DNA from 4 places in the Rhizobium sp. P28RR-XV genome. Region 2 is predicted to be linked to each of the others. Evidence: predicted binding sites of a transcription regulator. Region 2 holds the regulator's gene; each other region holds the start of a gene.
What was found. The regulator PhoB, encoded in region 2, activates phosphate uptake and scavenging genes when phosphate is short. The targets are predictions, from matches to a motif close to TGTCATNNANCTGTCAT.
Positions count from the first base shown of each region.

Region 1: the regulator PhoB is predicted to act here: its motif matches at 2,212-2,228, upstream of HGP12_RS09100 (alkaline phosphatase).
Region 3: the regulator PhoB is predicted to act here: its motif matches at 2,040-2,056, upstream of HGP12_RS06210 (phospholipase C).
Region 4: the regulator PhoB is predicted to act here: its motif matches at 2,067-2,083, upstream of HGP12_RS17950 (DUF2278 family protein).

Region 1 covers NZ_JABAIG010000003.1:472,847-477,028, forward strand. The annotation lists gene hmgA (homogentisate 1,2-dioxygenase) at 1-375, shown strand, start outside; gene HGP12_RS09090 (fumarylacetoacetate hydrolase family protein) at 413-1,438, shown strand; gene maiA (maleylacetoacetate isomerase) at 1,435-2,067, shown strand; gene HGP12_RS09100 (alkaline phosphatase) at 2,270-4,024, shown strand; gene HGP12_RS09105 (hypothetical protein) at 4,098-4,182, shown strand, end outside.
Region 2 covers NZ_JABAIG010000011.1:7,091-11,272, forward strand. The annotation lists gene HGP12_RS22915 (aspartate aminotransferase family protein) at 1-1,166, opposite strand, end outside; gene HGP12_RS22920 (GcrA family cell cycle regulator) at 1,588-2,121, shown strand; gene phoB (phosphate regulon transcriptional regulator PhoB) at 2,213-2,896, opposite strand; gene phoU (phosphate signaling complex protein PhoU) at 2,927-3,637, opposite strand; gene pstB (phosphate ABC transporter ATP-binding protein PstB) at 3,689-4,182, opposite strand, start outside.
Region 3 covers NZ_JABAIG010000002.1:536,254-540,435, reverse strand. The annotation lists gene HGP12_RS06215 (cytochrome-c peroxidase) at 1-302, opposite strand, end outside; gene HGP12_RS06210 (phospholipase C) at 322-1,950, opposite strand; gene cysE (serine O-acetyltransferase) at 2,272-3,087, opposite strand; gene HGP12_RS06200 (WD40 repeat domain-containing protein) at 3,207-4,182, opposite strand, start outside.
Region 4 covers NZ_JABAIG010000008.1:69,856-74,037, reverse strand. The annotation lists gene HGP12_RS17955 (M24 family metallopeptidase) at 1-898, shown strand, start outside; gene HGP12_RS17950 (DUF2278 family protein) at 970-2,019, opposite strand; gene HGP12_RS17945 (ABC transporter ATP-binding protein) at 2,175-3,233, opposite strand; gene HGP12_RS17940 (carbohydrate ABC transporter permease) at 3,238-4,068, opposite strand; gene HGP12_RS17935 (carbohydrate ABC transporter permease) at 4,072-4,182, opposite strand, start outside.

The DNA of each region.
Region 1 (4,182 bases), on a different contig from region 2:
GTCATCTTCCCGCCGCGCTGGCTGGTGGCCGAACATACCTTCCGCCCACCCTGGTATCATCGCAATATCATGAGCGAGTTCATGGGCCTGATCCACGGCCAGTATGATGCGAAGGAAAAGGGCTTCGTGCCTGGAGGTATCAGCCTGCACAATATGATGCTGCCGCATGGGCCTGATGCATCCGGCTTCGAAAAGGCGTCGAATTCCGAATTGAAGCCGGTGAAGCTCGATCATACCATGGCCTTCATGTTTGAAACCCGTTTCCCGCAGCAGCTGACGAAATATGCCGCCGAGCTGGACACGCTGCAGGATGACTATCTGGAATGCTGGGACGGTCTTGAGCGCCGGTTCGACGGAACGCCCGGCATCAAGTGAAGACTGGCGACTTATTCTCTGACATCGGAGCCTAGATATGAAGCTTGCGACCTTGAAGGACTCCACCAGAGACGGCCGGCTTGTCGTCGTCTCGCGTGATCTGACCCGTTGTTCCGAGGTCGGTCACATCGCCCGCAGCCTGCAGGCGGCCCTCGACGATTGGGAGCATGTGGCACCCAGGCTCGCCCTGGTCGCGGAGGGTATCGAGACCGGTGCGCAGCCGACCATGCGATTTCACGAACATGATGCCGCATCGCCGCTGCCGCGCGCCTATCAATGGGCCGACGGCTCGGCCTACGTCAATCATGTGGAACTGGTGCGCAAGGCGCGCAATGCCGAAATGCCGGCAAGCTTCTGGGTCGATCCGCTGATGTATCAAGGCGGCTCGGACGGCTTTCTGGCGCCGCGCGATCCGATCCTTGCGGCCGATGAAGCCTATGGCATCGACATGGAGGGCGAGGTTGCCGTCGTCGTCGGTGACGTTCCCATGGGCGCCAGTCCGGACATGGCGCGGCAGGCCATCCGGCTGGTGATGCTCGTCAATGACGTGTCGCTGCGCGGCCTGATCCCGCAGGAGCTGGCAAAAGGCTTCGGCTTTTTCCAATCCAAGCCGGCATCGGCGTTCTCGCCGGTCGCCGTTACGCCGACTGAGCTTGGCGAGGCATGGGATGGCGGTAAGCTGCATCTGCCGCTGCTGGTTGCCGTGAACGGCAAGCCTTTCGGCAGGGCGAATGCCGGCGTCGACATGACATTCGATTTCGGCGCGCTGATTGCGCACGCGGCCAAGACCCGCAGCCTTGTGGCCGGCACGATCATCGGCTCGGGAACGGTATCCAACAAGCTTGACGGCGGGCCGGGCAAGCCGGTCGAGAATGGCGGCGATGGCTACTCCTGCATTGCCGAGCTCCGCATGATCGAGACGATCGAAACCGGATCGCCGAAGACACAGTTCCTGCGGTTCGGCGATCAGGTCCGCATCGAAATGCAGGACCGTACCGGGCACTCGATCTTCGGGGCGATCGAACAATCAGTCGAAAAATACCTGGGGGCCGAGCCGCGATGAGCGACGTCGTTCTCTACGATTACTGGCGCTCGTCCGCCAGCTACCGCGTCCGCATTGCGCTCAACATGCTCGGTATCGCTTATAGGCGCGTATCCATCAACCTGCTGGAAGGCGAACAGAATAGCGCCGATTATCTGGTGCTCAATCCGCAAGGCTTCGTGCCGGCGCTCATGATCGACGGAGAAATCCTGACGCAGTCGCTTTCCATCATCGAATATCTGGCCGAGCTTCGGCCCGAGAGCCGTTTGATGCCCCCGGATAGCGCCGGCCGCCAGCATGTGCGCGCACTTGCCTATGCGATCGCCATGGATATCCATCCCATTTGCAATACGTATGTTGCCGCCCATGTCATGACCATCACGGATAGAGCCGACGCCCGCGAGGAATGGATGAGGCATTTCATTGCCGCCGGCCTTCGCAAGCTCGAGATCATGTTGAGCAGGTTCGATGGTCGCTTCAGCTTTGGCGACACGCCGACCATGGCGGATATCTGCCTTGTGCCGCAGGTCTACAATGCCCGCCGCTGGGGCGTGGACCTGACCGATCTCAAGCGCATCGTCGAAATCGATGGCAGGTGCACGAATTTGCCGCCTTTTCAGGCGGCACATCCCGATCGCGCAAAGCCGTAGCGAATTACGTGTCCCCTGCGGCGATGGTCCCGGCATTCAGGCCGTTCGCGCCGTCCTTTAGATGCGGCACATACAATCAGTCTTCCTTAGCGAGTGCCCCTTTTGAATTTCCGGTTGCAGAAAGTCGACTCTTTTTTACATGATTGTCATCTGGCTTTTATAAGTGAGGAGAGGGAAGCAACCACGACGCAGGGGGTATAAAATGCGTAAACTTGTTCTCTCCATGATGTCTGCGACCGTATTGGCCGGTGCAGCACACGCAGCGACGGTCTATCCGTTGGACCGGGCGACGGTACTTGCCGGCTCGCCATTCGATTTCAAGGTGGAATTCAGCAAGGTCGTCAAGCCGGAAGACGTCAAGGTCACGGTCAACGAGGAAAGCTATGAGGCCGCTTTCGGCAAGGCCGCCGATTTTGTCGCGGAAGAAAAGGGTGCTGAAGACAAGGTTCTCGGATCGGCCCTGATCCTTCGCGGCGTCAAGCTTGCAAAGACCGGCCAGTATAAGGTCGAGGTGTCGGCCGGCGACGAGAAGAAGGCTGTCAACTGGGATGTCTACGGCACCTCGGCCACACCGAAGGCGAAGAACATCATCTTCCTGCTCGGCGACGGTCTCTCCGTCGCGCATCGCACGGGCGCCCGCATCATGTCCAAGGGCATGACCGAAGGCAAAGCCAATGGCCGTCTCGCCATGGACGACATTCCGCCCGTCGCCTTCATCGGCACGTCCTCGACGTCGGCCATCGCCACCGACAGCGCCAATACCATGTCGGCCTATATGACCGGCCACAAGTCCGCCGTGAACGCGCTCGGCGTCTATGCCGACCGCACGCCGGCCAGCCTGGACGACCCCAAGGTCGAAACGATCGGCGAGGCCCTTCGCCGCACCGGCAAGAAATCGCTCGGCATCGTGACCACGGCCGAGGTCGAGGACGCGACGCCGGCGGCGCTGGTTTCCCATACGCGCAAGCGCGCCGACAAGGCCGACATCGTCGGCATGATGTACGGCGTCAAGCCGGATGTCCTGCTCGGCGGCGGCTCGGCCTATTTCCTGGCAAAGAGCGTGCCGGGCTCGAAGCGCAAGGACGACAAGGACTATATCGCGCTCTTCAAGGACGCAGGCTATGCCGTTGCAACCGACAAGAACGAGCTGGCGACGGCGACGGGCTCCAACCAGGACAAGCTGCTCGGCCTCTTCCACACCGGCAACCTCGATGTCACGCTTGACCGCGAATTCCTCAAGAAGGGCACGGTCGACAAGTTCCCGAACCAGCCGGGCCTGGTCGACATGACCAAGGTCGCGCTCGACAAGCTGTCCAAGAATCCGGAAGGCTTCTTCCTGATGGTCGAAGGCGCATCCATCGACAAGATGAGCCATCCGCTCGACTGGGATCGCACCCTGGTCGAAACCATCGAGTTCGACAAGGCCGTTGCCGTTGCCCGCGAATTTCAGGCCAAGAACCCGGATACGCTGATCGTCGTCACCGGCGACCATACGCATGGCGTCTCGATCATCGGTACGGTAGACGACGACAAGCCGGGCACCGAAATGCGCGAGAAGGTCGGCACCTATGCGGCCGCCGGCTTCCCGAACTATGAGGATAAGGATGGCGACGGCTATCCGGACCGCGTCGACGTTTCGCGCCGCCTGTTCATGGCCGCCAATAACGGTCCGGATCACTACGAGACCTTCCGTCCGAAGCTCGACGGTCCTTTCGTTCCGGCGATCCAGAACGAGAAGAAGGAATATGTTGCCAATGAAGCCTACAAGGATGTGCCTGGCGCCGTCTTCGTGCAGGGCAATATTCCGAAGGACGAGGACAGCGGCGTCCATGCCGTCGACGACGTCGTGCTGCAGGCCGCCGGTCCGGGTGCCGAAGGCTTCCGGGGCTATATGGAACAGAGCGATGTCTACCACGTGCTGGTCGATGCCTTCGCTCTTGGCTCTGAAAAGATGTAAAATCTGTTCATATCCGTGAATTGGGACAGGCGGCTTCTGGTCGCCTGTCCCTCCATTTTTCATGAGGGTTCTCATGTCTCGGGATCAGACCGTCGTCATCAACCGCCGGACGTTGCTCACTGGCGCTGCCATGCTGCCGCTGATGGGTATTGTCACGC
Region 2 (4,182 bases):
CGCTCGGCGGCGCGCTCAAGGCGAGCCAGACCTTCGCGTGCTTCGTCGGCGGTGACGACCAGCGGCGGCAGGAGACGGATGACGTTGTCGCCGGCCGGGACGCCAAGCAGGTGCTCGGCGCGGATCGCCTGCAGCAGCTCCGCCTGCGGAATGGCCGCCTTGACGCCGAGCATCAGGCCTTCGCCGCGAACATCCTCGATGATATCGGGAAAACGGTCCTTCAGCGAGGCGAGACCCTGGCGGAAGACCAGCGCGATATCGCGGACATGCTGCAGGAAACCTTCAGCGAGCACGATATCGAGCACGGCATTGCCGACCGCCATGGCAAGCGGATTGCCGCCATAGGTCGAGCCATGCGTACCCGCCTTCATGCCCGAGGCGGCTTCCGCCGTCGCAAGACAGGCACCGAGCGGGAAGCCGCCACCGATACCCTTGGCAACGGCCATGATGTCAGGCTTGATCCCGGCCCATTCATGGGCGAAGAGCTTGCCCGTGCGGCCGACGCCGCATTGCACTTCATCAAGAACCAGCAGCAGGCCGTGCTCGTCGCAGATCTCGCGCAGGCCGCGCAGGAATTCGTTGGTCGCGGGACGAATACCGCCCTCGCCCTGCACCGGCTCGATCAGGATCGCGGCCGTCGCATCGGTGATGGCGGCGCGAACGGCATCGAGATCGCCGAACGGCACCTGATCGAAACCCGGCGCCTTCGGGCCGAAGCCTTCGATGTATTTCTCCTGGCCGCCGGCGGCGATCGTCGCGATGGTACGCCCGTGGAAGGCGCCTTCGAAGGTGATGATGTGGAACTTTTCAGGATGCCCCTTGGCGAATTGATAGCGCCGCGCCGTCTTGATGGCGCATTCCAGCGCCTCTGCACCCGAATTGGTGAAGAAGACCTTGTCGGCGAAGGTAACGTCCGTCAGCCGCTTCGACAGCTTTTCCTGCCCGGGCACTTCATAGAGGTTGGACAGGTGCCAGACCTTGTCGGCCTGCGCCTTCAGCTCGGCGACCAGATGAGGATGGGCATGACCGAGCGAATTGACTGCCACGCCGGCTGCGAAATCGAGGTAGCGCTCGCCGTTTTCGGTAACCAGCCAGACGCCCTCGCCTCGCTCGAACCGCAGCGGAGCACGCAGATAGGTATCGTAAAGCGGCGCGGTCTCTGCCATGGCATATCTCCTCGATCACAACCCTAAGGACCAATCGCTTCCACTTGATGAAACGGGTCCGAAAAAATCAAAAGCCGCCTTGCGGCGGCCTGGCCACTATTGATGTTTTGCACCGCGATGTCAACAAAACTGGCGTTTAGCAGGTGCGAGAAAGCGCTGTCGGCCAAAAGGGATGCGTTCGGCACTGCCTATTGCAGAAATGCCACGCCGGGGCAGCAAGTTGGGGAAAACCTCGAAATCGATTCCTCAAGATTCCCGCGACTCTTGTCACGGAGTCAGCCTCACACTAGGTTAAAAATCAATTGCTAGACTGCATGCGGCGGAACTAGTCACCACAATTTTAGAGCGTTTCGCGCCTCGATCCCATGCGAGGCAATGGTGAGGGATTCTGCCATCGGAAACGCGACAGCGGAGACAGGGCATGAATTGGACAGACGAACGCGTCGAGAAGCTGAAAAAGCTATGGTCCGAAGGGTTGAGCGCCAGCCAGATTGCGGCGCAGCTTGGCGGCGTGAGCCGTAATGCCGTCATCGGCAAGGTGCATCGCCTGAACCTTCCTGGCCGAGCGAAGGCGGGCGGCACGGCGGCTGCGGCACGCACGCCGAAGCGCAGCAGCGCGGCACCGCGCGCGCCGAATTACGCGTCTCGTGTCGCAACCCGCACGGTTACCCGCCAGCAGGGCGCAACCATGCTCAAGGAAGAGGTCGAGATCGATGCCGTCAACGAGATCCGGTATCGTCCGGCTGCCAACGTCGTCGTTCCGATCTCCCGGCGTCTCGGCCTGACCGAGCTTACGGAACGCACCTGCAAGTGGCCCGTCGGCGACCCGCTGAAGGACGATTTCCACTTCTGCGGCAACGAGAGCCCGGATGCATCGCCCTATTGCGGCTACCACCAGCGCCTGGCCTACCAGCCGGTGCATGAGCGGCGCCGGCCGGCTCAACCGCGCGGCTGATATGTCCCCAAAGCTGAGATAAAAGAAACGGGCCATTGAGGCCCGTTTTCTATTTCCGCCGCTATGTCGATGCCTGACCGGGTATCGCCGCTCAGGCTTCCATGGAGTAGCCCGCGCCGCGAACGGTACGGATGACATCCTGCATATTGGAGAAGTTGAGCGCCTTGCGCAGGCGACCGACATGCACGTCGACGGTGCGTTCGTCGACATAGATATCATGCCCCCATACGCCGTCCAGCAGCTGCGAGCGCGAGAAGACGCGGCCCGGCGAGGACATCAGGAATTCCAGCAGGCGGAACTCCGTCGGCCCCAACCGCACTTCGCGGCTTTTGCGATGAACGCGATGGGTTTCGCGGTCCAGCTCGATATCCCCGCAACGCAGCACCGTGGAGAGAACCTCCGGACGGGCACGCCGCAGCATCGCCTTGACACGGGCCATCAGCTCCGGCGTCGAGAACGGCTTGACGACGTAATCGTCCGCGCCGGTGGAAAGCCCGCGCACGCGCTCGCTCTCCTCCCCTCGGGCCGTCAGCATGATGATCGGCAGGCGCTCCGTCTCCGGCCGCATACGCAGCCGGCGGCAGAGTTCGATGCCGGACACGCCGGGGAGCATCCAGTCGAGGATCAGGAGATCGGGAATGCGCTCCTGGAGACGCAGCTCGGCCTCATCGCCTCTGAGGATCGTGTCGACCTCGAAGCCTTCGGCCTCGAGATTGTAGCGCAGCAGAACGCTTAGCGCTTCCTCGTCTTCTACAACAGCAACTCTCGGAACCATGCGCCTTTGGTCTCCCTTTTCGCTTCCAGATTATTCCGTCACCGCGCCGACGGTATTGGCGGTATCATCCTTCGGGCGCTCGCCTTCTGGCTGGGCGCCGGTCGCCATGTAATAGATCGTCTCGGCGATGTTGGTGGCATGGTCGCCGATGCGCTCGATGTTCTTGGCGCAGAAGAGAAGATGCGTGCAGGTGGTGATGTTGCGCGGATCTTCCATCATGTAGGTCAGCATCTCGCGGAAGAGCGAGGTGTACATGGCGTCGATTTCCTCGTCGCGCTCGCGGATCGACACAGCCTTGTCGGGCGAACGGGTGGCATAAACGTCCAGAACTTCCTTCAGCTGGCTGAGCGCCAGTTCGGAGAGATGCTCGATGCCGCGGGCGAGACGGCGCGGAACGCCGCCCTGAACGGCGATGACACGCTTTGCGGTGTTCTTGCCGAGGTCGCCGACGCGCTCCAGATCGGAAGCGATGCGGATCGAGCCCATGATCTCGCGCAGGTCGGCAGCCATAGGCTGGCGACGGGCGATGGTGACGATGGCCTTGTCGCCGACTTCGCGCTCGGCATGATCGAGGATGACGTCGTCGGAGATGACCTTCTGCGCAAGAGCAGTGTCGCTTTGGACCAGTGCGCGGACGCTGTCGCTGACCATCTGCTCGGCCAGGCCGCCCATTTCCGCAATGCGGCGCGTCAGGAACTTCAGGTCTTCGTCGTAAGCAGAGAGAATGTGAGTGGAGACCATTTTTCTATCCTCAAGGTGAACTGTGTGAAAGGGTCCGAGCGCCTGATATCATCAACCAAAACGGCCCATGATGTAATCCTGCGTGCGGTAATCGTCGGGATTGGTGAACATTTTATCGGTATCGTTCTCCTCAACCAGATGGCCGAGATGGAACATTGCGGTGCGCTGCGAAACGCGGGCTGCCTGCTGCATGGAATGCGTCACGATGACGATCGTGAAGTTTTCCCGCAGCTCGTGAATGAGATCCTCGACCTTTGCCGTTGCGATCGGATCGAGCGCCGAGCACGGCTCGTCCATGAGGATGACTTCCGGACTGACGGCAACGGCGCGTGCGATGCACAGGCGCTGCTGCTGACCGCCCGAAAGGCTCGTGCCGGCATCGTGGAGCCTGTCCTTGACCTCGCCCCACAGGCCCGCCTTCTGCAGGCTGGTCTCGACGATATGGTCGAGATCGGCCTTGGAACGGTGCAGGCCATGGATGCGCGGCCCGTAGGCGACGTTTTCATAGATCGACTTGGGAAACGGGTTGGGCTTCTGGAAGACCA
Region 3 (4,182 bases), on a different contig from region 2:
TAGGCGAGGCTGGGCACTGCGCGGATACCAGGCTGATCGAGATGCGGGCCGCCGAACTGGACGGCGCGGTCGTTGGCGGGCGCGTAGTGGTTGGCGGGATCGTGGCAGGTCGCGCAGGACATCTGGCCGCCGCCCGAGAGCGACGGATCGAAGAACAGCCTCTTGCCGAGCTGCGCTACCGCGCTCAGCGGCGCCCGGTCGTCATAGCCGGCCGGTTCGCTTGCCATGCCGACGGCCGCACCCGCGAGCGAAAGGCCCGCGAGTGCGAGGAGCGGCAGGAGACGACGGTTGATCGAGGGCATTTCCGTCACCCTTATGGTTTTACGATGCCTGATTGCCGGTCTTCGGATCGAGGATCAGCTTCGGCGCATCACCCTTGGACCAATCGAACATGCTGTTCAGCGAGCCCGAGAGCACATCGAAGGAGCCGCCGCCGAGACGGGCACCGGCCATCCAGTTATCCTCGATGAAGCGCATGACGGAGGTCTGGTCGGTCAGCGTGTGGTCGACGAAGTTGACCTTGGCGTAGGGCGAGACGACGATCAGCGGCTGGCGTGTGCCATAACCGCAGCGTCCCTGGGCCGGCTGGCCGTTGACGCCGGGCAGCGGCGTGCCGGTGGAACAGCCGTCACCGCTCAGCACGTCGTAACCCTTGACCGGGAGTTTCGACGGATTGACGACCGCATGGGCATGGTCATACCAGCCATCGGAATCGTCGTAGAGGAGGATGATGGCGGTGTCCTTCCAATCCGGGGAATTCTGCACGGTGTTGACCACCTGAGTGACGAATTCCTGCTCGTCAAGCGGATCGGAATAGCCGGCGTGACCGTCCTGATAGGCGGGCGCCTTCAGGAAGCTGATCGTGGGCATGTTGCCGTTCTTCAGGGCCGCATAGAAGTCGGTCATGTCGTACTGGTGATTGGCCGCATCCGTCGTGCCGATCGTTGCCACGGAGGATGGGCGCGCATGCGTCGGGTTGGCCGTCGAGGCATAGTATTGGAATGGCTGGTGATGCGGGATGTAGTCACCGTAATTGACCTTGGTGACGGCCGAAGTCGTCGCGCGCTTGCAGCCCGTCGTGCCGTCGGGGTTGGTCAGCGTCAGATCGAAGCCGCCTTCGAAGAAGCCCCAGCTGATCTTGTGCTCGTTCAGCATGTCGCCGATGTTCTTGCCGTACATCAGCGCCGTCTGGCCGACCGAGCAGACGTCGCCCGTCGGATCGAAATCACTGATCGCGGTCCAGCCGCCATTGCCGTCAGGCACGATGCGGCCCTTGGAATAGGTGCCGTCGCTTTCCAGCGTGTAGCCCGGCGGCAGGATGGCGCCATTGGTCTGGCCGGAAATCAGGTTCAGCGCGCCTGGGGTCGAGGGACCGAAATTGGTGGAGAAGGAATTGTCGTTCAGCGCATAGTGCTGGGCGTAATTCCAAAGCGCGGTGACGGTGTTGCCGTCATAATAGCCCATGACCTGACCCTTGGTGCCGAATGCACCGGCGGCACCCTTGGTGCCACGGCCGGTATTGGCCGGGAAAAGGTCCATGGCGAAGTTGTCATAGGCCGCCTGTTCGGCGGTATAGCCGTGGTTCTGCGACTGGGTTGCGGCCTGCGTGCGGTCGAGCCGGAAGGGCGCGGCGGCATCGGCGCCGTTCGCCGCGTTGGTCTTGTTCGGATTGGTGTCGAGAAGACCGGCATTTGCCAGCGTGTTGATATCGGTCGGCGTGTTGTCGGCCGCCTTGAATTCCGGCTCTCCGGCGACGTTTGCGGCCTTGGGATAGGTCGCGAAATAATGGTCGAAGGAGACGTTTTCCTGGAAGATAACAACAAGATGCTTGATCGGCGTTGCGGTATTCGGCGCCGGCGCCACGTCGGCGGCGCCGGCGGGGGAACAGAGCAAAGCAAAAGTGAGCGCGCTGCCGCTTGCGAGGGCGGCGCGACGTGAAAGGCTGGTCATCGTCATATCCTCTTCGAGTGGGGGGCATTGCTCCGGCGCATGTTGCGCCACGCCGGGCATAGAGAACCCTTTCGAGCTATCAACGGAGTATGACAGTCCCATGAAGGGTGAGGGGAGGCGATTCTGCTTTTGCTATCGCATTTCTGGCAAGCAATTGATTCTGCTGTGTTGGGCAGAAAGCATGCGGGAGGTATCCGCCTTGTGTGTTTGCGATGCTACCTTATGTCACGGACGAGGTTTTCCCACCCGCCCTCGTGGTTCGAGACGGCCCTTTGGGCTTCCTCACCATGAGGGTCGGCCACGGGATAGCCGCGAATGAAATTAGATGTTCTGATCCATCGTCTCGGCCGGTATCTCATCGGCGCGATGGATGCGGATGACTGTTGCCGGTACGCCGGCGACGGTGCAATGCGCGGGAACGGGCTTCACCACGACACTGCCGGCCGCAACCTTGCTGAAGGCGCCGACTTCGATGTTGCCGAGGATCTTGGCGCCGGCGCCGATCATCACGCCGTGGCGGATCTTCGGGTGACGGTCGCCGCTCTCCTTGCCGGTGCCGCCAAGCGTGACGTTCTGCAGGATGGACACCTCGTCCTCGATCACGGCGGTTTCGCCGATGACGATGCCGGAGCCGTGATCGAGCATGATCGACGTACCGATCTTCGCGGCGGGATGAATATCCGGGCCGAAGACGAGCGAGACGAGATTGGAAAGCCAGCTGGCAATTTCCGGGCGGCCTTCGGTCCAGAGCGCATGGGCGATGCGATGCGCCTGCAGGGCGTGGAAACCCTTCAGGTTCAGAAGCGCATGCAGATAGGTGGTGCAGGCGGGGTCGCGCGTTCGCACCGCGACGAGGTCGGCTTCCGTCGCCTGCAGGATTGCGGGATGCCGCGCCAGCACGTCGGACAGCAGGGAAAGCAGGTCACCATGCTCGATCCTGACGACGCAGAGCCGCGCGGCCAGCACACTGGCAAGGCTTTCCGCATCGGAGCGGCTGGCGAGCAATTGCGCCTGCAGCAGCGGGGCGAGCGTCGGCTCGCGCGCCGCAAGCTCGGCGGCTTCGCAACGGATCACGTCCCAGACGTTCTCGACGGAGGCAGGGTTATTTCCGGCGGTAGCCGTTCCTGACTGGGGCATGATCCTGACTTTCTGTTTAGAGTGGTTGGGCGCTTCACCGTATTGCTCAACCACTCTAGGTGTTTGCTTTTGCGCAATTCCGGACGGAAAACCGCTACGCGCTTTTCCTGGAATTGCTCTTAGGCGGAAATGTCGACGACGCCGCAATCGCCGGCTTCGGAGGCGAAGGCGAGCAGCTTGCCGGATTTGCTCCAGCTCATCGACGTGATCGCACCCTTGCCGGGCCGGCGCAGAAGCGCCTCCTTGGCGTCGCCGATGCGCACCGCAAGGATCATACCATCGATGAAGCCGATGGCGAGGATATCTTCCGCAGGATGGAATTTCACCGAAGTCGCCATGATGTTAGCACGGGTGCCGAGCTCGAGCGGCGCCTTACCCATCGGGCCGTCCTTGCCCTGGAAGGGCCAGACGATGGCCGCCGGCGCGCCCGACGAGGCGAGCCATTTGCCCTTTGCCGACCACGACAGGGACTTCACCTTGGCGGGATAGCCGGTCATGCGCATGTGCCGGGCCTCGGCACCCGGCTTGGCGTCGAGCTTCCAGCCGTGCAGGGCATTTTCCTGCATGGTTGTCACGATGAACTGGCCATCCGGTGAAAACGTGACGCTGGTATGGGCGCCCTTCCATTCCAGATTGACCGGCGGGGCGCTCATTCCGACCCAGTGCAGCGATACGCCGTTATACCGGGCGACAGCGATCCGCATGCCCTTGTGAGCAAAGGCGATGCCTTCGACGGTGCGTTCCTCCGGAAATTCCTTCGTCGTGCCGTCGGCGAGGCGCACGAAAGTGCTCTTGCCATAGGAATAGGCGACCGCGCCTTGCGGGCCGGCGGCAACCTGGCCGATCCATTTGCGCGGTGCTTCGGCAAGGGTCGTCACGCTGCCGTCCGCGGCAATCCGGAGAACCTTGCCGTCCTCGCCGCCCGAAATCAGGCTCTCGCTGTTCGGATCGCGGATGCAGGTGAGCATGCCCTGATGGGCTTCCGTCACCTTGTCTCCACCTTCGAGGCGATGGATCGCGCCGGCGGCGCTGGCGAAGAAAGGGGTATCACCTAAAAATTCGACGGCCAGAACATGGCCGTCGATATCAAGCGGA
Region 4 (4,182 bases), on a different contig from region 2:
GCATCTGCCGGCCGAAATCCTCGAATGGCAGGAAGAAGAGAGCAGTGTGGCATTAATCGCGCGTGTCCTTGGTAGTTCGGGCATTTTGGCACTTGACGACAACATGCCGCTCTACTTCTACAACGCATTGGCGACCGAGCTTGGGGCCGAAAGGCTGGCCAATGGCGGACCGCTCATCAACAGCCTGCGCCGGATCAAATCTGTCGCGGAAATCGCGCTTATCCAATATGCGATGAACTTGACGCTCGATGTGCACAAGCAGGCCCATGCCTTGCTCAAGCCGGGAATCCGCGCCTCGGACGTGGTCGCGTTCATCGACCAGCGGCATCGCGAGGCAGGCGCCCATGGCGGATCGACCTTCTGCATTGTGTCCTTCGGCGAGGCGACATCGCTTCCGCATGGCGCAGACGGCGATCAGACGCTCGGCGAAGATGACGTCATCCTGGTGGACACGGGCGCACGCATCGACGGCTATCATTCCGACCTGACGAGAACATACAAGCTGAAGGCCGGTGACAGCGCATTTGAAGACGCATGGGCGATCGAGCGCGAGGCGCAGCAAGCGGTTTTCGAGGCCGCGAAGCTCGGTGCTGCCTGTTCAAGCCTAGATGATGCGGCACGGGCCGTACTGGCGAAACATGCACTCGGCCCCGACTACAAGCTGCCGGGCTTGCCGCACCGCGCCGGCCACGGCCTCGGGCTGGACATCCATGAGGAGCCCTACATCGTGCGCGGCAATGCGACGGCGCTTGCGCCCGGCATGTGCTTTTCGAACGAGCCGATGATCGTCTTTCCGCGGAAATTCGGCATCCGGCTGGAGGATCATATCTACATGACGGCGGACGGCCCGCGCTGGTTTACCCAGCCATCCAAGGGGCCGACCGAACCTTTCGCCTGATGGGAGAAACCAGCTCGGCGCTCTGGCGCCGGGCAATGCCCGATATCGGCTTTCGGCATTAGCCGAAACTCTTACCCCTGGAACGGGATGGTGCGCCCGGGCTGCTTTGCCTGCTCCTTGGTATAGGAAACGCCGTGAACCTTGAGGCCCTGTGCGTTGAGCAGGGTAATGATCCCGCCCTTGTTGGATAGGGTGACGGGCGACCGGATTTCGATCACCTGCGTCGCTCCGGCGGTGATCGAACCGCTGAGCACCATCGCATTTTTCTGTTTGTCCTTGATCTGCCAGCCGGTGAGGTCGACCGGCACGTCGGCGGTATTCAGCAGCGTGACGGTTTCCCGCTCGGGCGTCTTCACGTCGTTGACATAGGCAGCGATAATGCGCACCAGCCCATCCGGGACATCGAAAGTGGGAATGGCGTCGCGATCGACCGGCGTGTGCGGCAGGTTCGGATGATCTTGATCCCGCGGCACGATGACGGACCCGTCCACATCGTCCGAGTGCCATGCCTGCGTCTGGAATTTCATGAAGATCGCAACCCATTGCTGCTCGCGGGGAAATTCCAGTATCAGCCCGCCGTCCTGCCAGGGGCCGTTCTGCGAGGCATATTTGCCAGACGGGTTGCCCTGGTTGAAATGAATGTCGTGAATGCCGCGGCCGGGCTTGAAGCCGAAATACTGATCGGCCTTGTCGTTCTCCGGTCCCCAGGTCTCGCCGAAGGCGTAGATCATTGCCTCCTCGTCTGACATGGCGCGCTGAATGTAGCTATCGATCTTTTCGTTGAGATCATTATCCGGACCTGCCGCCGAGATCGGAAGTGGTTTCAGTTCCCAGGGCTGCATGAGATTGCCGCGGATGAAATCGAGCGCGACGCCGCCCGGCCGGCTTGCTGTCGCGTGCAAGCCCTCCGGCAGCTCCGCCAACTGCGCGGTGATCGGGTGTTCGAAGCGGGAGCGCACGAGGAATTCGACCTCGCTTCCATCCTGCGAACGCACATTGATGGCGATGCGATACGGCGTCCCGTTCTCCGAAACCAGCACCTGATAATGCGGGCTTGAGCCGGTTGCCAATCGATTGTTGATGGGTCTGCCCTTGAGCACGGCGTAGTTGTTAAGCGGCACGACATCCTCCCTCAGTGCACATAAGCAGCACATAGTGTCGCATCAGAATGAAGCTTCTGCGACACCGGAGGAATCCATGGGCGTCCCAAGGTTTTCCCGACTTTGCGAGGCGTGCCGCGCCGCCGCGGCGATCATCTCGGCCGAACGGACAGTCCTTATGCCGCTCTTGTTCCATCCTCGCCGAAGACATGCAGATACTGCGGCGGGAAGGCGACCTTCACCTGCGGACCGGCGCTCAGTGCGCTGCGATCGAGCGTGAATACCTTGAACGGCAGGCCATGCAGCGAAAGATGCAGGATGATGCCGAAGCCCGTGGGTTCGACAAGTTCGACATTGGCGGACATGCAGGACTGATCTGACGATAGCACGACATGCTCGGGCCGAATGCCGAGCGTGACCTTCGTGCCGGCGGCCAATTTCAGCGGCTCCGAAAGCGGAACGAGCGTGCCGTCCTTGAGCTTGACGCCATTGCCTTCGTAAGTTGCATCGAGAAAATTCATCCCCGGAGAGCCGATGAAGCCGGCGACGAAGAGGTTGGCGGGACGGTCGTAGAGTTCCAGCGGGCTGCCGACCTGCTGCACCACCCCGCCATGCATGGCGACGATCCGGTCCGCCAGCGTCATCGCCTCGATCTGGTCGTGGGTGACATAGATCGACGTCGCCTTAAGATCGCCGTGCAACCTCTTGATTTCGGCGCGCATCTGCTCGCGCAAGCGAGCGTCGAGGTTCGACAGCGGCTCGTCGAAGAGGAAGGCTTTCGGCTGCCGCACGATGGCGCGGCCCATGGCGACACGCTGACGCTGGCCGCCCGAGAGCGCCTTCGGCCGGCGTTCGAGCAGCGGATCGAGACCGAGCTTTGTGGCCGCACCGGCGACCGCCTTGGCGATGTTATCCTTCGCCATCTTCCGCAGCCGCAGGCTGTAACTCATATTGCCGGCGACATTCATGTGCGGATAAAGCGCATAGGACTGGAACACCATGGCGATATCCCGATCCTTCGGATGCAGCTCGTTGACGCGGTTGTCCGCGATGCGGATCTCGCCGCCGCTGATGTCTTCGAGGCCGGCAATCATCCGGAGCAAAGTGGATTTGCCGCAGCCGGAGGGGCCGACGAGGACGACGAATTCGCCGTCCTTGATCCTGAGATCGATGTCGTGCAGGACTTGCACATGGCCATAGGCCTTCTTGACGTTCTGAATATCGATCGATGCCATATGACTAACCCTTGACCGCGCCGGCCGTCAGGCCCTGCACGAGATAGCGTTGGATGAGCAGGAAGAAGAGCGCGGCCGGAATGAGCGCCATGACGCCCGCCGCCATCATCTGCCCGAAATCCACGGAGAATTTCGAGACGAAGGTGAGAAGCCCGACCGGGAAGGTCGCTGCCTGGTTGCCGTTGATCAGCATGAGCGCGAAGAGCAGCTCGCTCCACGCCGCCGTGAAGACGAAGCCGAGCGTTGCCGCGATGCCGGGCAGCGTCAGCGGTAGGATGATCTGCCTGAAGGCGGTGAACTGCGTCGCGCCGTCGATCATGGCAGCCTCCTCCAGATCCTTGGGAATGCCGTCGAAGAAGGACTGCATCAGGAAGGTGGCGAAGGGCACGTTGAATGCCGTGTAGACGATGACAAGGCCGGTCAGGCTGTTGGTCAGATGCAGTGGCGAAAGGATTTTGAAGATCGGCGCGACGAGCATGACCAGCGGAAACATCTGGGTCAGCAGCATCAGCGCCACGATCCAGTATTTGGCGCGGAAATTGAAGCGCGAGAGCGCGTAGCCGGAGAGCGACGCGCAGATGGTGACGGCAATCGCCGTCGAGGCGGAGACGATCAGGCTATTCTTGAAGAAGGTCGGGAAGTCGCTGTGCTGCAGCACGAAAGCATAATGTTCCCAGGTCGTGCGCGAGGGCCACATGCGCACGCCTTCGGTATAGAGCAGGTCGTTCGGCGTCACCGAGACCTTCAGCAGCCAGAAGAGCGGAAAGAGCGCGAAGACGACGTAGCAAAGAATTGCCAGGCGATGCGCGATGGTGGGAAGGACGGATCGTCTCATGGCTCAATCCTTGTTCAGCAGGGTCTGCCGCAGCAGGATGATCAGCATGGAATAGGTGAGAAGAAAGACCAGCAGCACCAGCGCGATGGCCGAGGCATAGCCGAAATCCAGTCG